One region of the Mesorhizobium sp. M8A.F.Ca.ET.202.01.1.1 genome, then DNA from elsewhere that is predicted to be linked to it. Evidence: predicted binding sites of a transcription regulator. Region 1 holds the regulator's gene; each other region holds the start of a gene.
The links. Region 1 encodes PhoB, which activates phosphate uptake and scavenging genes when phosphate is short. Its sites were predicted from a motif close to TGTCATNNANCTGTCAT; they were not measured.
Positions count from the first base shown of each region.

Region 2: a site for PhoB is predicted at 2,665-2,681, ahead of phnF (phosphonate metabolism transcriptional regulator PhnF). Genes of this name have one in related genera too.
Region 3: a site for PhoB is predicted at 2,169-2,185, ahead of EN845_RS03265 (RNA degradosome polyphosphate kinase). Genes of this name have one in related genera too.
Region 4: a site for PhoB is predicted at 2,811-2,827, ahead of EN845_RS15160 (esterase-like activity of phytase family protein). Genes of this name have one in related genera too.

Region 1 is NZ_SRUN01000007.1:229,003-234,136, reverse strand. Features, by position in the region: gene xylF (D-xylose ABC transporter substrate-binding protein) at 1-687, opposite strand, end outside; gene EN845_RS17555 (ROK family protein) at 952-2,196, shown strand; gene phoB (phosphate regulon transcriptional regulator PhoB) at 2,454-3,143, opposite strand; gene phoU (phosphate signaling complex protein PhoU) at 3,162-3,869, opposite strand; gene pstB (phosphate ABC transporter ATP-binding protein PstB) at 3,895-4,698, opposite strand; gene pstA (phosphate ABC transporter permease PstA) at 4,695-5,134, opposite strand, start outside.
Region 2 is NZ_SRUN01000009.1:34,956-40,089, reverse strand. Features, by position in the region: gene EN845_RS19680 (alpha-D-ribose 1-methylphosphonate 5-phosphate C-P-lyase PhnJ) at 1-401, opposite strand, end outside; gene EN845_RS19675 (carbon-phosphorus lyase complex subunit PhnI) at 398-1,510, opposite strand; gene phnH (phosphonate C-P lyase system protein PhnH) at 1,513-2,124, opposite strand; gene phnG (phosphonate C-P lyase system protein PhnG) at 2,124-2,585, opposite strand; gene phnF (phosphonate metabolism transcriptional regulator PhnF) at 2,696-3,445, shown strand; gene EN845_RS19655 (zinc-binding alcohol dehydrogenase family protein) at 3,454-4,470, opposite strand; gene EN845_RS19650 (ABC transporter permease) at 4,548-5,134, opposite strand, start outside.
Region 3 is NZ_SRUN01000001.1:604,266-609,399, forward strand. Features, by position in the region: gene EN845_RS03265 (RNA degradosome polyphosphate kinase) at 1-2,104, opposite strand, end outside; gene EN845_RS03270 (zinc-finger domain-containing protein) at 2,272-2,517, shown strand; gene EN845_RS03275 (FAD-dependent monooxygenase) at 2,538-3,776, shown strand; gene EN845_RS03280 (TIGR02117 family protein) at 3,794-4,459, opposite strand; gene EN845_RS03285 (amino acid ABC transporter ATP-binding protein) at 4,575-5,134, opposite strand, start outside.
Region 4 is NZ_SRUN01000006.1:92,078-97,211, reverse strand. Features, by position in the region: gene EN845_RS15170 (trimethylamine methyltransferase family protein) at 1-235, opposite strand, end outside; gene EN845_RS15165 (FAD-dependent oxidoreductase) at 249-2,660, opposite strand; gene EN845_RS15160 (esterase-like activity of phytase family protein) at 2,940-4,409, shown strand; gene EN845_RS15150 (MATE family efflux transporter) at 4,730-5,134, shown strand, end outside.

The DNA.
Region 1 (5,134 bases):
CGCCGCGACGACGCCGCCGGCGGTGCCGTCATTGGCCGCGACCACCGCGTCGACCTTGTTGTCATTGGCGGTGAGGAACTGCTCCATGTTCTTCTGGGCGTTGGCGGGCAGCCAGCCGTCCGTATAGGCCTCGCCGACATTCTTGATCTTGCCCGAGTCGATGGCTTCCTTCAGCACTTCCATCGAGCCCGAGAACAGGAAGTCGGCATTCGGGTCGGCACCCGAGCCCTTGATGAAGACGTAGTTGCCTTCAGGCTTCACCTTGAACACTTCGCGGGCCTGCATGCGGCCGACTTCCTTGTTGTCGAAGGTCAGGTAGAAGACGTCCTTGTTTTCGATCAGGCGGTCATAGCCGACGACCGGAATGCCCTCGTCGAGCGCTTTCTGCACCGCCGGACCGATGGCCGAGGCATCCTGCGCCAGGATGATCAGCGAATTGGCGCCCTGCGAAATCAGGCTCTCGACATCGGTCAGCTGCTTGCCGGGATTGGACTGCGCATCGGCGGAAATGTACTTGTCGCCCGCGGCCTCGATCGCCTTCTTCATGGCGGCCTCGTCGGTCTTCCAGCGCTCTTCCTGGAAGTTGGACCAGGAAACGCCGATGACCTTGTCCTTCGCCTGCGCGACCGACACCAGTGTCAGCGACATGGCGACACCCGCCAGGATGGCGGCTGTGAATCTCTTCATGATATCCTCCCTGCGCCGCGTATGGCGCGACCAAACTGGCCCGAAGGCCGGCACAAAGGCTCTATTTTTTCGAGCCTCGAAAAAACACTGGTCCATCGCCAGAACACTGTCAACATCGATTCTGATGGATTTTGAGGTGCCAGAAATTTTTTTTCGAGCCTCGCAATAAATAAATGACAGCACCGGCCGCTTCTGCCAGTGTTTGACCCTGTTGCCGGAGGTATTCGAGGGGGATCAAGAACCGCGGCAGCCGGGAGGGAAAGCATGTCGGTGGGAATCCGCCACGACGATCTGCGCCGGCGCAACCGCGCAATGGTGATTGCAGCCGTGCGCCGGGATGGTCAGCCCTCGCGCACCGAGATCGCCGCCACCACTGGCCTCAGCCACTCGACCATATCGGCGATATCCGCCGACCTGATCGGCGAAGGTATCCTGACCGAAGGCAAGCCGAACGAGGCCGGCTCGCTCAAACGCGGCCGGCCGCAGGTTGGCCTCGGCCTCAACCCCGAGGCCGCGGCTGTGATGACCGTGGTGCTGTCGCTGAATTTCCTATCCGTCGCCGTCATCGATTATGCCGGCCAGGTGGTCGCCGAGGAGCAGCGCCGGCTGGACACGCTGACCATGTCGCGCGAGGCGCTGATCGGCGAATGCACGGCAATAGTGCGCCGCCGCATCGAGGACCCCGATCTCGATATCCGCAGTGTTGCCCGCATCGCGCTGGCGATCCAGGGCATCACCGACACCAAGGCGCGTGCCATGCTGTGGTCGCCGATCACGCCGCAGACGGACATTGCCTTCGCCGACATACTCGAAGCCGAATTCGGCATCCCCGCCACCATGGAGAACGACTGCAACATGATGGCGGTGGCGTTGCGCTGGCGCGACCCTCAACGCTACCGCGACGACTTCATCGCCATCCTGCTCTCGCACGGCATCGGCATGGGCCTGGTGCTCAAGGGCGAACTGTTCACCGGCACCCATTCATCGGGCGGCGAATTCGGCCACATGATCCATCGCCCGGGCGGCGCGCTCTGCCGTTGCGGGCGGCGCGGCTGCGTCGAGGCCTATGCCGGCAACTATGCCATCTGGCGTAATGCCAGGCAGCTTGGCGAGGACGCCGAACCGGTCGCCGATGTCAGCGACGCGCAGATGCGGACACTCGCCGCGACGGCAAGGGAGAAAGACGGACCGGAGCGCGAAGCCTATCGCAAGGCGGGCGAGGCGCTGGGCTATGGGCTGGGCAGCCTGTTCGCGCTGATCGACCCGGCGCCGGTCGCCATGGTCGGTGTCAGTGCCGCCGCCTTCGATCTGATCGAGCCGGCCTTGCGCGAGGCCATCGCCCAGACCGCCGGCGGCCAGCATTCGGAATCGATTTCCTTCGACACCGAGCCGAACGAACTGCCGCTCATCCGCGAAGGCTGCGCCATGCGCGCCTTGACCTTCGTCGACCAGGAGATTTTCGCGCCGGGAGTGCAGGCGAGAGGCAGTGCTGGGAAGAGCGTGGCCTGAGCGAACGCTCCGGTGAATGAATCACCACCAATGCTGGAGGTTGGCCGAGCGCCCTCAAGGTCGTGATCCCTGGGCGGAGCAGCCGCGAAGCGGCGTCGCGGAGACCCTGGGATCCATGCCGTGACCTCGATCGTAGAGTGCAACGGCGCAGAATTCTGCACTGCGGCGACGCGTCGAGGTCCCGGCATGGATCCTCGGGTCTGCGCCGCGTCGCTTCGCTCGCGGATGACGAAGTCAGGGGCGTAGCCGCCCTCGACCTAGTCTTCCCTGATCGCGTAGCCCGCTCCGCGGATGGTGCGGATGACGTCGGGCATGCGGCCATTGTTGACCGCTTTGCGCAGCCGGCCGACATGTACGTCCACCGTGCGCTCGTCGATATAGATCGTCTCGCCCCAGACATTGTCGAGCAACTGGCTGCGCGAGAACACCCGGCCGGGATGGCGCATCATGAATTCGAGCAGCCGGAACTCGGTCGGTCCGAGCCGGATTTCGCTCTTCTTGCGATAGACCCGGTGCGATTCACGGTCGAGCACGATGTCGCCGACCTTGAGCACGCTGGACAGCACTTCCGGCTTGGCGCGACGCAGCAGCGCCTTGACCCGGGCCATGAATTCCGGCGTCGAGAACGGCTTGACCAGATAGTCGTCGGCGCCGGTCGAAAGGCCACGCACGCGGTCGCTCTCCTCACCGCGCGCCGTCAGCATGATGATCGGCAACCTCTCGGTCTCGGGCCGCATTCGCAGGCGCCGACAGAGTTCGATGCCGGAAACCGCCGGCACCATCCAGTCGAGCACCAGGAGGTCGGGCACATTCTCCTGGAGGCGGATCTCGGCTTCGTCGCCGCGCGTCACCACCTCGACCTGATAGCCTTCCGATTCCAGATTGTAGCGGAGGAGCACGCCGAGCGGCTCCTCGTCCTCCACCACCATGATGCGTGGCGCGATCATTGGCAGATCATCCTATCGTCAAGCCGCCGGCGCCGACATCGCCGTCTCGTCCTGCTTAGGACGATTGGCGGGCAGTTGCGTTCCGGTCAGCACATAATACGCATTCTCGGCGATGTTGGTCACATGGTCGCCGATGCGCTCGAGATTCTTGGCGCAGAACAAGAGATGCGTGCAAGCCGTGATGTTGCGCGGATCCTCCATCATGTAGGTCAGCAGTTCGCGGAACACCGAGGTGTATTTGACGTCGATGCGTTCGTCGTCATTCCTGAGCTTGGCGAGGGCGGCGGCATCGCCGGCCGCATATTCCTCGACCACGCCCTGCACCTGGATCAGCACCAGCTGCGCCATGGAATCGATCGAGTGCGACAGGTCGCGCGGCGTGGCGGTGAGGCCGACGGAACCGACGCGCTTGGCGATGTTCTTGGCAAGGTCGCCGATGCGCTCGAGGTCGCCCGCCATGCGGATCGAGCCGACGACATGACGCAGATCGTCGGCCATCGGCTGGCGCTTGGCGATCAGGGTGATGGCGCGGTCGTCGAGTTCGCGCTGGCGCGCATCCATGATGGCGTCGTCGGAGACGACGCGCTGTGCCAGCGCGTTGTCGGAATTCAGCAGAGCCTTGGTGGCGCCGCCGACCATCGTGCCGGCGAGATCGCCCATGTCGCTGATCAGCCTGCTGATCTGTCCGAGATCCTCATCGAAGGCTGCGACTGTGTGTTCGGCCATGATCCTGGTCCTCGTATGCGTGATATCAGCCGAAGCGGCCGGTGATGTAGTCCTGCGTGCGCTTCTCGCGAGGCGACGTGAAGATCTTCTCGGTCTTGTCGAATTCGACCAGTTCGCCCAGATACATGAACGCCGTCTGGCGCGACACGCGCGCCGCCTGCTGCATGTTGTGGGTGACGATGACGATCGTGTAGTCGGCCTGCAGCTCGTCGATCAGTTCCTCGATCTTGGCGGTCGACAGCGGATCGAGCGCCGACGCTGGTTCGTCGAGCAGGATGACTTCCGGCTTCACCGCCACGGTGCGGGCGATGCAAAGACGCTGCTGCTGGCCGCCCGACAGGCTGAGGCCGCTGGCGTTGAGCTTGTCCTTGACCTCGGTCCACAATGCCGCGCGCTTCAGCGCCTGTTCGACACGGCCGTCCATCTCGGACTTGCTGATCTTCTCGTAGAGACGGACGCCGAAAGCGATGTTCTCGTAGATCGACATCGGGAACGGCGTCGGCTTCTGGAACACCATGCCGATCTTGGTGCGCAGGAGATTGAGATCCTGCGAGCGGTCGAGGATGTTCTGGCCGTCGAGCAGCACCTGGCCGTCGGCGCTCTGCTTCGGGTAGAGCTCGTAGATGCGGTTGAAGACGCGCAGCAGCGTCGACTTCCCGCAGCCCGACGGGCCGATGAAGGCGGTGACGCTGCGCTCGGGCAGCGACAGGCTGATATCCTTCAACGCCTTCGACTGGCCGTAGTAGAAGTTGAGGTTCTTGACCTCGATCTTGGCCTTATCCACGGCCACTTCGGGCGTGTTCAACTCGGTGGACAACATCGGTTTCATCTGTCCTCTCTGCGTCCGGTAAGGCTGCGGGCGAAAATGCTCAGGCCGAGAACCGTCAGGGTGATTATGAGTGCGCCGGTCCATGCCAGTTGCTGCCATTCCTCATAGGGGCTGAGAGCGAACTGGAAGATGGTGACAGGCAGGCTGGCCATCGGCGCGTTGAGATTGCTCGACCAGAACTGGTTGTTGAGCGCGGTGAAGAGCAGCGGCGCCGTCTCGCCGGAGATGCGGGCGATGGCGAGCAATATGCCGGTGACGATGCCGGAGAGCGCGGCGCGGTAAGCGACAGATTTGATGACCACCCAGCGCGGCGCGCCGATCGCGGTGCCGGCTTCACGCAGCGCGTTCGGCACCAGGTTGAGCATGTCCTCGGTGGTGCGCACCACGACCGGAATGACCAGGATGGCCAGCGCAACGGCGCCGGCAATGGCGGAGA
Region 2 (5,134 bases), on a different contig from region 1:
GGCTCGGGAATGGGTACCTGGTAGACCAGCACCTGGCCGGCGGTCAGCGGATGCTCGGGGATGCGGTGGCGGGTCTGGATGATGCTGGCGGTGGCGGTGTCGGTGGTGACAGCGACATTGGCGACCTTCTTGAAGAAGGCGCGGATCGACACCGCATTGGTGGTGTCGTCGGCGCCCTGGTCGATGACCTTCAGCACGTCGTCGGGGCCGATGATGGAGGCGGTGACCTGGACGCCGCCGGTGCCCCAGCCATAGGGCATCGGCATTTCGCGCGAGGCGAACGGCACCTGGTAGCCGGGAATGGCGATGCCCTTGAGGATCGCGCGGCGGATCATCCGCTTGGTCTGTTCGTCGAGATAGGCGAAGTTGTAGGTGGCGATGTCGGTCGGTTGCGCAGTCATTCCGCTGCCTCCTTCGTTTCTTCCGCCTTCGCTGGATTTTCGCGGGCCTCATACTCGGCGCGCATGCGGCGCACGAGGTCGAGTTCGGCCTGGAAGTCGACATAGTGCGGCAGTTTCAAATGCTCGACAAAGCCGGTCGCCTGGACATTGTCGGAATGCGAAATGACGAACTCCTCGTCCTGCGCGGCGGCGACGACGTCCTCGCCCAACTCGGAGGCGCGTAGCGCCCGGTCGCAGAGCGCCATGGCCATTGCCTTGCGCTCGCTCTGGCCGAAGACGAGACCGTAGCCGCGCGTGAATTGCGGCGGCGCCTTGGCCGAGCCCTTGAACTGGTTGACCATCTGGCATTCGGTGACCCGCACCGTGCCGAGCGGCACCGCGAAGGGCAGTTCGGGAACGTCAAGCTCCAACTCGACCTCGCCTATGCGGATCTCGCCGACAAAGGGATGGTTGCGGGCGTAGCCGCGCTGCGTGGAATAGCCGAGCGCCAGCAGGAAACCCTCGTCGCCGCGTGACAGCGCCTGCAGGCGGATGTCGCGCGCCATCGGGAATTCCAGCGGCTCGCGGGTGATGTCGCCGGGGATGTGATCCTGCGGCATCTTGCCATCGGGCTCGATCAGGCCTTCACGGGCGAGGATGGCCGAGACACGCGGCATGGGCTCGGCTTCGCGGGCGCGCTGCAAGGGCTCGGCGACATCGGCGCCGGTGGCAAGCTCGGGGTCGAGCAGGCGGTGCGTGTAGTCGAAGGTCGGGCCAAGCAGCTGGCCGCCAGGCAGGTCCTTGTAAGTCGCCGAGACGCGCCGTTCGACCAGCATCGCGCTGGTGTCGATCGGTCTGGTGTAACCGAAGCGCGGCAACGTGGTGCGGTAGGCACGCACCAGGAAAATCGCTTCGATCATGTCGCCGCGCGCCTGGACGATGGCGAGTGCGGCGAGTTCACGGTCATAGAGCGAGCCTTCGCTCATCACCCGGTCGACACCCAGCGCCAGCTGCTCGACGATCTGGTCGAGGCGGAGCGCGGGCACCGAGCGGTCACCGCGCCGGCGGTCGGCAAGCAGGCCGTGGGCGTTGGCAATGGCGGCTTCGCCACCTTTTACCGCGACATACATCTTCAAGCCTCCATCGTCTTGATGCGCGTCGTGCGCGGCAGGCAGGCTACGCCTTGCGATGTGGCGAGGACGATGTCGACGCCGCGCGGAAAGCGCTTGTTGTTTTGCTTCCACTGCTCGACGAAATGGCGCGGCATTTGTGCCGGCGCGATCGTGGCGCTGGTTTCGATGCCGGGGCCTTCGAGCAACAGCGGGGTTCCTGAAGTGAGATCGCCGACCTGCAGGATCAGCGTTGTCGATCGATCGGGATAGTCCTGCGTGCCTTGTGAGAAACCGTCGAGCGCCATCATCTCGGCCGGTGTGGCAACAAACGCGAAATGCGCGTCGGCCGGGGTGTTGGCAAGCGGCGCACCGGTGTGGAAACCAAGCCAGGAGCCGATCGCCGCGGAGGCGTGCAGGGCCGGGTCGAGCCAGAGCGGCGTGTCGTTGTCGCAGAGCGCCAGTGCAATGGCGCCTGATGTTGCCGAAAGCGGCGCCGGCGGGCGGGCCAGGCCCGGCAAGGGCTGGACGCTGCCCGGCCGCGCCATGGCGTCCATGACTGCCCGAAACACGGTCTGTGCGTTGAAGACCGGATCGGCGAAACCGCCCTCGATCGATTGTGCCGCGATATCCATCAATCTTCTCCGCGAACCATGGTGAAGAAATCCACTTTCGTCGCCGCCGTCTCGGCACGGCGTTTTTCGTGGGCAACGGTCAGAGCCGAGCGTAAGGGCGCAATGAGCCTGGTCTCGACCTCGGCGCGGCGGGCAGGGTCCTGCCAGAGCGCGTCGGCGATGGCCGCCAGCTTCGCCTTCTGCTTGTCGCGGCCAAGCGCGTAGCAATGACCGACCTGTCCGGACGGCAGCCGGACCGTGGCGCGGGTAACGGTCGCTTCGCCGACATTGAAGGGCGCGCCGCCGCCGCCGATGCGGCCACGCAGCGTGACCAGGCCGGTCTCGGGACCGCGCAGCAGCTCGGCTTGCGAAGGCAGGCCGGCCTCGTTCCAGAGCCGGACGATGTCGTCGCCGCTGGATTGCGCCAGCGTCGCCATGGCGGCTTTGCGCTCGGCCTGGTCGCGGGCTTCCTGTCCTCGCATCGGCAGCTTTCCTCTTCGCCAGATTTGTCTATTGATATAGACAACTATACAAATTATACATATTCCCTAACGCGAGTCCATGACGGGTGCGTGACAGGCGGGGGCAAAACATGATCGGGCAGCAAGCGGCCGACAGCATCGAGCGGCGCAGCGGTGTTTCACTATGGCGCCAGATCGCCGACAGGATCCTGCAAGCGATTGCCATTGGCGATTTCGCCGAAAATGCCGCGCTGCCGCCCGAAGTCGCGCTGGCCGAGCGCTACGGCGTCAACCGTCACACAGTACGCAGCGCCATATCGGCCCTCGTGCAGGAGGGCGTGCTGCGGGCCGAGCAAGGGCGCGGCACGTTCGTCTTGTCGCGCAAGCGGCTGTCCTATCCGATCGGCGCGCGTACGCGTTTCTCGGCGGGCCTGCAGGGACAGACGTCGGAACGACACATCGTGCTGCTCTCTTCATCGATCGAGCCGGCCAGCCAGCGTGTCGCCGAGGGTCTTGGCCTTGCCAGGGGCGCTGACGTGATGCGGCTGGAAACACGCGGCGAGGCCGACGGACGGTCCGTGTCGCGTGCTGCCAGCTGGTTCGATGCCAGACGCTTTGCCGGCATCGACGAGGCGATGGCGCAGACCGGTTCGATCACCGCGTCGCTCGCGCGTTTCGGCATCGACGATTATCTCAGGCAATCGACCGTGCTCTCGGCGCGCCATGCCGACGCCGCGGATCTTGCCGATCTCGATCTGCAGCCGGGCGCCATCGTGCTGGTCACGGTGGCGGTCAACGTCACGCCCGACGGCCAGCCGATCCAGTTTTCGGAGTCACGTTTTCCGGCCGAGCGGGTGGAGCTGAAGCTGTCGGCGCTGTAACGCCCCGGCTATCCGATCTCGATCACGGCCTTGATCAGGCCCGACTTTTCATGGACCCAGCGTGCGAGATCCCCTGGCGTATCGGTCAGCGTGGTCCGGTGGGTGACGAGCTTGGCCAGCGGCACGGCGCCATTGCGGATCGAGGCGGCGACATGATCGAAATCGGCGCGCAGCGCATTGCGGCTGCCGACCAGCGTCATCTCGCGCTTGTGGAACTCGGGATCGGAAAAGACGATGTCGTCCTTGACGACGCTGACCAGCACAAGCGTGCCGCCATGCGCGACATGGGCGAAGGCCGATTGCACCGAGGAGGTGTTGCCGGTGGCGTCGAAGACCACGTCGAAGCCTTCGCCACCAGTCGCGTCGCGCACCAGATCGGCAACCGGCGCTTGTGAGCCGTCAAGGACTGAGAAGCCGAGCTCGCTTGACGCGAAGCCCAGCCTTTCGCTGCTCATGTCGAGCAAGCTGACGTCGAGCCTGGCGATGCGGGCGAAGATGGCGGTGCCGAGGCCGATCGGACCGGCGCCGATGACCAGCGTGCGTGCACCGGGCTCGGAACGCGCGCGGCGCACGGCATGGGCGCCGATGGCCAGGAATTCGACGGCGGCGGCGTCGGCGAGCGACAGGCCGTTGGTGGGATAGAGGTTCTGCGTCGGCACCAGGATCTGTTCGCACATGGCGCCATCGCGATGCACGCCGAGCACTTCGATGCGCACACAGCAATTGGGCTTGCCGTGGCGGCAGGCGATGCATTTGCCGCAGGAGAGATAGGGGTTGATGATCACCGGTTCGCCGACCGCAAGACCGGCTCCTTCGCCGACTTCGACGACGGTGCCAGACACTTCGTGGCCCATGATGCGGGGGTAGGCGAGGAACGGGTGCTTGCCCTCGAAGATGTGATAGTCGGTGCCGCAGATGCCGACATGGCTGACCGCCACCAGTGCCCAGCCGGGAGGCGGCGAGCCGGGAGCGGGACGGTCTTCCAGAATGAGTTCGCCGGGCGAGCGGCAGACGACGGCTTTCATGGTTCGGTCCAATTTGGGTTTACGAAAACTCCGGCCCGTTTTGATACTGGGCCGGAGTTCGATTTTCGGTTCGTTGACTACTTGCCGCCGCGGCGGCGCAGGCCATCGAAATAGACGATGACGATGATCAGCACGCCGGTGATGACACGCTGCCAGAAGGCGTTGACGTTGAGCAGGTTGGCGCCGTTGTTGATGGTCGCCAGGATGAAGGCGCCGAGCAGTGGCCCGTGCACCGAGCCGACCGCGCCGAACAGTGAGGTGCCGCCGATCACCGACGAGGCGATCGCCTGCAGTTCCCACCCTTCGGCCTGGGTCGGGTTGCCGATGCCGATGCGCGAAGCCAAGAGCACGCCGACGAACGCCGCGCACAGACCCGACAGCGTGTAGGCCATGAAGATGGTGCGCTGGACGTTAACGCCGGACAGGCGCGAGGCCTCGGCGTTCGACCCAACCGAGAACAGATACCGGCCCCAGCGGCTGTGATGCAGGAAGACATAGGCGGGTATGCCGACCAGCAGGACCATCCAGAACAGATTAGGGACGCCGAGGAAGGAGTTGCGCGAGAATTCCTGGAAAGCATCATTGTTGATCGAAATCGAATTGCCGTTGGTCATCAAGAGGCCAATGCCGCGCAGCGACGTCAGGGTCGCCAGCGTGATGATGA
Region 3 (5,134 bases), on a different contig from region 1:
TCGGATTGGTCATGAAATATTCCTGCGCGTTGAACGGTTCCTCGCCCTCCTCCAGCACCACGCGCCGGGAGGTTCCATCAGCCAATACGTCGAAACTTTGCTGATTGTCCATGATGTTGCCCAGCATGATCTGGCCCAGAATCTGTTCATGCACAGTTGGATTGGTGATCGGCACCATGGTCTCGACGCGGCGGTCGAGATTGCGCGGCATCAGGTCGGCCGAGGAGATGTAGACAATCGCCTCGTCCGAGGGAAGGCCATGGCCGTTGCCGAAGCAATAGATACGGCTGTGCTCGAGGAACCGGCCGACGATCGACTTGACCCTGATGTTCTCCGACAGACCCGGCACCTGCGGCCGCAGACAGCATATGCCGCGCACGACGAGGTCGATTTCCACACCGGCACGGCTGGCATCGTAGAGCGCATCGATGATGATAGGGTCGACGAGCGCGTTCATCTTCATCCAGATGCGCGCCGGCCGTCCCTCCAACGCATGGGTGATCTCGGCTGAAATGTGCTGGAGGATGCGGTTCCTCAGCGTGAAGGGCGAGATCGCCAGCCGCATTTCGGCGGTCGGCTCGGCATAGCCGGTGATGAAATTGAACAATTGGGCGACGTCGCGGGCAATCGTCGGATCGGTGGTGAAGAAGGACAGGTCGGTGTAGATGCGCGCCGTCACCGGATGGTAGTTGCCGGTGCCGAGATGGACGTAGTTGCGCAGCTTGCCGTCCTCGCGCCGCACCACCAGCGACATCTTGGCATGGGTCTTGAGTTCGAGGAAACCGAACACGACCTGCACGCCGGCGCGTTCGAGATCGCGCGCCCAGCGGATGTTGGCTTCCTCGTCGAAACGCGCCTTGAGCTCGACCAGCGCCGTCACCGACTTGCCAGCCTCGGCCGCGTCGACCAGCGCACGCACGATCGGGCTGTCGTTGGAGGTGCGATAGAGCGTCTGCTTGATCGCCACCACTTCGGGGTCGGCCATTGCCTGGCGCAGGAACTGCACCACCACGTCGAACGACTCGTAGGGATGATGAACGACGATGTCTTTCTCGCGGATGGCGGCAAAACAGTCGCCGCCATGCTCGCGGATGCGTTCGGGAAAGCGTGGGTTGTAGGGCGTGAACTTCAGGTCGTCGCGGGGAACGGAGACGATCTCGGAGATCTGGCTGAGCGCCAGCGGCCCGGTGAGCACGCTGATGCGGCTCGACGAGACACCAAGCTCGCCGGCGACGAAATCGCGCAATTCCCCCGGCATCAGCATGTCGAACTCGATGCGGATAACCGAACCGCGGCGGCGACGCTTCAGCGCCGTTTCGAACAGCCGCACAAGGTCTTCCGACTCCTCTTCGACCTCGATATCGCTGTCGCGGATGATACGGAACGTGCCGGAGCCCTTGACCTCGTAGCCGGGGAACAGCTTGCCGATGTAAAGGCCGACCGCCTCCTCCAGCGGAATGAAGCGGACATGGTTCTTGCGGTCCGGAAGGCGGATAAAGCGCTTCAGCGCCACCGGCAGGCGCAGCAATGCGCTCATCTCCTCGCCATTCTTGCGGTGGCGAAGCTGCAGCGCCATGGAGAAGCCGAGATTGGGAATGAACGGGAACGGATGCGCCGGGTCGATCGACAGCGGGGTGAGCACCGGAAACACCTGGTCCTGGAAATGCTCTTCCAGCCAGACCTTTTCGTCCTTGGTCAGCGCATCGCGGGTGATGCTCTCGATGCCTTCCTTGTTGAGCAGAACCGCGAGTGCCGAAAGGCTCTTCTGCTGGTCTTCCTGCAGCCGCTCGACTTCACGCAGCAATTGTTCGAGCTGCTGTTCGGGGGTGCGTCCGTCCGGGCTCTTCAGCACGATGCCCTCGCGCACCTGGCCGGCAAGGCCGGCGACGCGCACCATGAAGAACTCGTCGAGATTGGCGGCCGAGATCGACAGGAAGCGGACGCGCTCCAGCAGCGGGTGATGGGTGTTCAGCGATTCTTCGAGAACGCGGCGATTGAACTGCAGCCAGGAGAACTCGCGGTTGACGAAACGGTCCGGATTGCCTTCCGGGCTCGCTGCCGTGACGTTGTTGAATTCGCTCTGTACCGGCTTCAATTCGTTCATGATTCCCGCTCTTTCGCCCGCCCTGGCCGGTCAACCGGCTTAACTTATCCTGTGGCAGGCTTTTGCGACAGTTCTCTGACAGGCTTTTGCGACAGTTTGATTTCATCGAACTTGCAAAGAGGCTTGATATGATCCAGATGCAGAGAGACTGCGTTAAGGAGACGACGATGGCAGGCGGTTCCATTCCCCATTTCCAGAACGATGCGGGCCATCCGGCAATCGACATCGGGGTCAAGGAATTCATGTGCACGGGCGCCAACCCGCCTTTCGATCATCCGCATGTGTTTCTCGACATGGGCGACGACAATGAGAAAGTCTGCCCCTACTGCTCGACCCTCTACCGCTATTCGCCGAAGCTGAAGGCGACGGAAACCCTGCCCACGGGCTGCCTCTACATCGACCAGGCTGCCTGAAGCCTTTCGCGGCAAACCGGATGGACGACACGCGCTCCCGGCAAGTCGTCATCGCCGGAGCTGGCATTGCCGGACTGACCGCGGCGGTTGCCTTCGCCGAACGCGGTTATCCCGTGCAGGTGTTCGAGCAGGCGCAGCGCCTTGAAGCGGTCGGCGCGGGCATCCAGCTCTCTCCCAATGCGACACGCATCCTTCGTCAACTCGGCGTGCTCGACCGACTGCTGTCGGCGGTGGTAAGGCCGGAGGCCGTGGTATTGAAGGACGCAAGGACGTTGCGCCAACTGGCGCGCGTGCCGCTAGGGGAAGCCGGCGAGAGCCGCTGGGGCGCGCCCTATCTCGTCGCCCACCGGGCCGATGTGCAGAGCGCGTTGATGGCACGGGTTGCCGAGATACCTGATATCCATCTCACCGTCGGGGCGCGCGTCCAAAGAATTGCGACTGGCAGCCATGGTGTCACGGCGACCGTCGAGATCGGTGGCAATACGGCGGAGGAACAAGGCTCCTTGCTGGTCGGCGCCGATGGCGTCTGGTCGTCGGTGCGCGAGCTTGTCGATGCACAAAGGATGGCATCGCCAAGAAGCCGTTTTTCGGGAGAGTTGGCCTGGCGCACCACCGTCGCGGCAGACAGCAGCGCCGGGCGGGCCTTCGCCGCGATCGGTGCAGCCGATTGCGTCACGACTTTCCTGCATACGGGTTTCCACATGGTCGTCTATCCCGTCAGTAAGGGCGACGCATTCAACCTCGTCGCCTTCACCAAAGGCGAGCGCATTACCGAGGGCTGGTCCGGCCATGCCGATCCCGGCATACTCGCCGCCGCCATGCGCGGCACCGCGCCAGGACTCGTGAAGCTGGTGGAAATAGCCGGCCCGTGGCTGACCTGGCCGCTGCATACCGTCGAACAGAGACAGCCTTGGACAATGCCAGCCGGCATCGCGCTGATCGGCGACGCCGCACACGCAATGACGCCGTTCGCGGCGCAAGGTGCCGCCATGGCAATCGAGGACGCCGCGACGCTTGCCAACCTCCTCGCCGACTTCCCCGGTGACCTGACACAAAGCCTCACCATCTGGGAGCACCTAAGACGACCGCGCATCGAAAAGGTGCTGAAACGCGGCGCGCTGAACCGCCTCGCCTGGCACGCCCGGGGACCGGTGGCATTGGCGCGCAATCTGGTCCTGGCGACTCGGCCAGGAGAGAAGCTCGCGGCGGATTTGGACTGGCTCTACGGCTGGGAACAGCAGCAGGTCATCCGTCGCTAAAAGGAGATGCGGCAAAGCTAATTATACAGCCGCATCGACAACCCAAGCGATGCCGGCAGCGGATTCCACCAGCCGGTGCGCAGGCCGGCGGTGCGCAGTGCGGCCGCAGTCCAGGTATTGCAGCCGATCAGCGCGTTGAAACGGCCATTGGCCTCATAAAAGCGGTCGAAATTGGAATAGGCGGCATTGTCGATGACGATCGGGCCGCTCGGTCCCTGCTGGAAACTCGCTTCGACAAAGTCGAGCAACGCGGCAAAATGGTCGTTGCCGACGTCGAAGCCGGCGACATCGGGGCGCGGCTCGGAGATATCGCCGGCGACGTCGACATGCATCACCGAGGCGTCGAGTGTCAGCGCCTTGAATACCGGCAGCGCCTTCACTTGCGACCATGTCGGCGTTTCCAGGTAGAAGGCGCGCCCGCCCCAGCCGAAGACGAGGTAGCGCACTTCGGGGGCGTCTGAAGGCAGGCCGGCATCGGCAAGAAAACGGAAGCGCCGGCGCATCCCGTCATCCACCGGAATGGCGATGTCGGTGTGGATCGGGTTCTTCAGCACCAATATGCGCCGCGTGCCCTCGCCTGCGGCAGCCGTGGGCCAGAGCGGCCGCGGCACCAGCGTGCCGAGCGACACGGCGAGCACCACTGCGGCAACCAGCATGACCAGGAAACGCAGGAGTTTTTTCATCGGTGCAGCTTCGCGATTCGTCGCGGCTCAATGGAGAAGATCAATATCCGATCGGCCAGACGCTAAAAAGCCCGGCCGTGGCGTGGCCGGGCTTTCTCGAGTTGGCGTGAAGCGCTCAGTGCAGAATCTGCGACAGGAACAGTTTCGTGCGTTCGTGGCGCGGATGGTCGAAGAACTCGGCCGGCGTGTTCTGCTCGACGATCTGGCCCTGATCCATGAAGATCACCCGGTTGGCGACTTTTCGCGCAAAACCCATCTCGTGAGTGACGCACAGCATGGTCATGCCCTCTTCGGCCAGCCCCACCATGGTCTCCAGCACTTCCTTGATCATTTCAGGGTCGAGCGCCGAGGTCGGCTCGTCGAACAGCATGATGCGCGGGTTCATGCACAGCGAGCGTGCGATCGCCACGCGCTGCTGCTGGCCGCCGGAAAGCTGGCCCGGATATTTGTTGGCCTGCTCGGGAATCTTGACACGCTTGAGGAAATGCATGGCGATTTCCTCGGCCTGCTTCTTCGGCGTCTTGCGCACCCAGATCGGCGCCAGTGTGCAGTTCTCCAGGATGGTCAGATGCGGGAACAGGTTGAAGTGCTGGAACACCATGCCGACCTCGCGGCGCACCTCGTCGATCTTCTTGAGATCGTTGGTGAGTTCCTTGCCGTCGACGATGATCTTGC
Region 4 (5,134 bases), on a different contig from region 1:
CGCGGGCGAGCACTTCGCGCGCCTGCGGCAGCAGCACCTTGATGCCGAGCTCTTCCAGCACCCGCAGCGCCGTGTCGTGGATCGACGCCACCTGGTCGTCGGAAAAGATCGGCTGCGGGAGGAATGGATTCTTCAGCGACCGGTAATTGGGCTTGCGGCTGGATTCGCTGCCCGCCTCGCCGGTGCGTCCGCGCCGGCGTTCGCGCCTGCTGTCTCGTACCGCCTCATCGATCATCGGAAGTTCCTCCTCATTGCCGCATCGCCTTGCCCTGGGGATCATAGGGCGAGGCAGAGATGACCCGCGCAGGCCGTTCGACGCCGACAATGTGTACCGAAAGCGCCGTCCCCTCCCCGGCGAAATCGTCGTCCACCAACGCCAGCGCGACGCTCTTGCCGATCGTGTAGCCAAATCCGCCGGAGGTGACGAAGCCGACGCGCCGGTCGCCATGCCAGACCGGCTCGAAGCCGCTGGCATCGGCATCGACGGCGTCGATCTCCAGCGTCACGATCCGCTGCGCGGCGCCGGCGTCTCGTTCCTTCAGCGCCGCGTCGCGGCCGACGAAATCCCCCTTGTCGAAGGCGATGAAACGATCGAGCCCGGTCTGGCCGGGCGTGTAGCCCTGCGTGAATTCGCGCGACCAGATGCCGAAGCTCTTCTCCAGCCGCAGCGCGTTGAGCGCGTAATAGCCGATCTCGGCCAGGCCGAGGTCCTCGCCGGCGGCAAGCAGCGTTTCGCGCAATGTGGCGTGCATGGTCATGGGGCAGCTGATCTCGAAGCCGAGTTCGCCGGCGATGGAGAGACGGGCAACCCGCGTGTGCACCATGCCGACATCGAACGCGCCGCAGGCCATGAACGGCAGCGCCTTGCCCGACACGTCCTGATGCGTCGTGCGCTCCAGGATCTTGCGCGCATTCGGTCCGGTCAGCAGGAAGCCGCTCATGGCATCCGAAATGTCGGTGACCGTGACGCCCGCTCGGGCATGGCTCTCGAACCAGCGCAGGTGAAATTCCCTGAGATAGTAGGAGCCCATCAGCCAATGGTCGCCGCCGCCCCAGTTGATGACGGTGAGATCGCCCTTCAAGCGCCCGTCCGGCCCGAGCATGGGCGCCAGCCGCGCCTGGCCGGCTTTCGGCAGCCGGCAGGCAAGCAGCCGGTCGAGCCACGCCTCGGCGCCCGGCCCTGAAATCGAGTAGCGCGAATAGGCCGAGATATCGATGAGGCCGGCGGCACGGCGCACCTGCAGCGCTTCGTCGCCGACGATGTCGAAGGCGTTGGAGCGCTTGAGCGTCGTGTTCTCGCAAAAACCCATCGGCGCGAAATAGGCCGGGATTTCCAGCCCCCACGAGGCCGTCCATTCGCAGCCGGCAGCAGCCATGCCGTCATAGGCGCCCGGGCGCTTCAAAGGCCGGCCCGCCGGCAATCGCTCATTGGGAAAGGTCATGACGAAGCGGCGTGAATAGAACTGGCGTGTCGTCTGCCTGAGATATTCGCGGTTGGCGGCGAAGGCGCCGTAGCGGGCGATGTCCATGCCGAAGATGTCGGCCCGCGGCTCGCCGTAAATCATCCATTCGGCCAGCGACTTGCCGACGCCACCGCCCTGGCTGAAGCCGGCCATGACGCCGCAGGCGACCCAGTAATTTTTCAAGCCGCGCACCGGACCGACGATCGGATTGCCGTCGGGGGTGAAGGTGAAGGCGCCGTTGACCCATTTGCGGATGCCGGCCGTCGCCAGGCAGGGAAAGCGTTCATGCGTCTTGGCGAGTTCCGGGCTGATGCGGTCGATGTCTTCCGGGATCAGCTCGATGCCATAGTCCCACGGCGCGCCGTCCATGTTCCAGTGCTTCGGGTTCTGCTCGTAAACACCGAGCAGCACGCCCTTGCGCTCCTGGCGCAGGTAGGAGAAGCCGTCGAGATCGACGGCGAGGCCGATTTCGCTGTCCAGCGCCGCGATCTCGGGAATGTCCTCGGTGACGAAATAATGGTGCTCCATCGGTGTCACCGGCAGGTCGACGCCAGCCATGCGGCCGAGCTGCTTGGCCCATAACCCGCCGGCGTTGACGACATGCTCGGCAACGATGGTGCCCTGCTCGGTGACGACATCCCACTGGCCGTCGGCGCGCGCCTTCAGCTCGACCACGCGGTTGCGCAGGATGACATCGGCGCCACGCTTCTTGGCGGCGCCGGCATAGGCGTGCGTCGTGCCGTATGGATCGAGATGGCCTTCGTTGGAGTCATGAAGGCCGCCGAGCACGCCGGTGACGTCGACGATCGGGCAGATCGCCTTGATCTCGTCGGGCGTAACCAGCCGGGCCGTCTCGATGCCGACCGACTGGAACACCGCCCAGGCCGATTTCAGCCACTCCCAGCGCGCCGGATCACTGGCGATGTTGACGCCGCCGGTCATGTGCAGCCCGATATCCCAGCCGGATTCGGCCTCGATCTCGCGGTAGAGGTTGATGGTGTAGTCCTGCAGCGCAGCGACATTGGGATCGGCGTTGAGCGCATGGAAACCGGCCGCCGCGTGCCAGGTCGAGCCGGCGGTCAGTTCGGCGCGCTCGATCAGCGCCACATCGCTCCAGCCGAACCGCGTCAGGTGGTAGAGCACCGAGGCGCCCACCACGCCACCCCCAATGACAACTGCGCGGTAGTGCGACTTCAAGACTTCCTCCCGGTCTGTCAGAGCCAGCACTCTATATGCACTGTACATAAGTGTCTAGTACGTTGAATGCGGCAGATGGGCCATCAGCAATCTCATGCCGTCCAGCGTTTCATCGGCACTTGGAGACCGCTGCTGGTCGGCATGGCGCGCTGTCACGCAAGCATCATGTTGACGCCTTAGATCGCTTTCGGGGAGGCGCGCGCGGCATCATCGATGCGGCACCTCTTTCCGTTTGTCCTTCGGCCGCTCCGGCATGCTTCGTCACAAAGAGGATTGTCCATGAAACATCTGTCCCGAACCGCCTCGCTCGGCGTCGCCCTGGCCTTTTTCACCGCTCTCACCCCGGCGCTTGCCGACGGCGTGGCCTACATCAACAAGGGCCTGGTCGGCGTCGGTCGCATCCCGGCCGACCAGCGCGGCAAGTTCGGCGAGACCTTCGGCTCGGGCTCCGGCATGGCGATCGACACATCCGGCTGGACACATGATGCGGGCACCTACAAGGGATCGCTCTGGCTCCTGCCCGACCGTGGCTACAATGTCGCCGGCACCACCGACTACCGGCCGCGCCTCAACACCATCGGCATCGAGTTCACGCCTCTCGCGCCGGGCGCTGCTCCCGCCGCCGGCCAGGAGCAGACGGGCGTCAAGGCGACGCTTGCCGAAACCATGCTTCTCACCGACGACAAGGGCGCCGATGCCACCGGCCTCGATCCGCTGTCGGATGTGCGCCCGGCCGCCGGCGACATGCCGATGCTGCCCGTCGCCACCAACGGCAAGCTCGCCCTCGACACTGAGGCTATCGTGCGGCTGCCCGACGGTTCGATGTTCATCTCCGACGAGTACGGCCCCAACATCTACAGGTTCTCCGCGCAAGGCCGCCTGATGTCGGCGACCCAGCCGCCGGCGGCCCTCGTGCCGATGCGCAAGGGCGCGCCGAACTTCTCCTCCGACAATCCCGGCCCTGGCGCCGCCGACCCTGATCCGAAGGATCCCGAAACCGGGCGCCAGAACAACCAGGGTCTCGAAGGCATGGCGATGACACCGGACGGCAAGTTCCTGATCGCCGTGCTGCAGTCGGCTCCGAGGCAGGATGGCGGCGATTCACCCTCGACACGGCAGAATACCCGGGCGCTGGTCTATGATGCCTCCGACCTCGCCCATCTGAAGCTCGCGCATGAATATGTCGTGCCGCTGCCGGTGTTCAAGGATGCCAAGGGCAAGACCAAGGTCGCCGCGCAAAGCGAGATCGTGGCGCTTTCGGACACGTCCTTCCTGATGCTGGCGCGCGACAGCGGCAACGGCCAGGGCCTGAAGAAGGGTGACGCGTCACTCTACCGCCAGATCAACATCGTCGACCTGTCCGGCGCGACCGACATCGCCGGCGGGCCTTTCGATGCCGCCGACAAGCCGGTCGCGCCCAAGGGCGTGCTCGACCCGTCGGTGACGCCGGCCAAGCTGACACCGTTCATCGACATCAACGACGCCGCTGAGCTTGGCCGCTTCGGCCTGCACAATGGTGGGGCGAAGGACCACAATGAGCTCTCGGAAAAGTGGGAAGCGATGTCGGTCGCCAGCGTCCTCGATCCGAAGCTGCCCGACGACTATTTCCTGTTCGTCGGCAACGACAATGACTTCCTCGCCCAGGACGGCTTCCAGGTCGGCGCCCCCTACAAGGCCGATGACGGCGCCGATGTCGACACCATGTTCCTGGTCTATCGGGTGACGCTGCCGGGTCTCGGCAAGAAGTAACGATCACCGCACAAGCGGGCGCGCCTGGCGCGTCCGCCTGAGCAGGTCGTGAAGGCAGTTACTTCAAGAACGCGGCGTCCTTCGGCACGCCCGCATCGATCGGCTTGGCCGTCCTGCTCGACACGGCCATGATCTTGCCGGCGGCCGACAGGTTGGGCCGCACGAAGACCTGGGCGGGCTCCGTTGACCCGGCTGTCGAGGTCGATGATGTCCCATCATGGCGCGAGCGCCTTGGACCGTCCGCCTACATCGACCTGTCAGGTTGAATCTGCGATCATCGCGCACCGGACTAGAGATAGGCCTTAGTTATGGACGAAAAAATGCCCGCGCGTCGGCGCACCGGCGACCTGACCAGCGGCCCGATCCCGCGCACGCTGCTGCTGTTCGCCCTGCCGGTGCTCGGCTCCAATGTGCTGCAATCGCTGAACGGCTCGGTCAATGCCGTCTGGGTGGGCCGATTCCTCGGCGAATCGGCGCTGACCGCGACCTCCAACGCCAACCTCGTTCTGTTCCTGATCCTCGGCACGGTGTTCGGCATCGGCATGGCGGCCACCATCCTGGTGGCGCAGTCGGTCGGCGCTCGCGACCTGCCCGAGGCGCGCCGCATCGTCGGCACCAGCGCCACTTTCTTTTTCCTCGTTTCGGTGGTGTTCGCGGTCTTCGGCTGGATCTGGGTCGATGCCATCCTGGGCGCGCTTGGCACGCCGGCCGACGCCTTGCCGCTG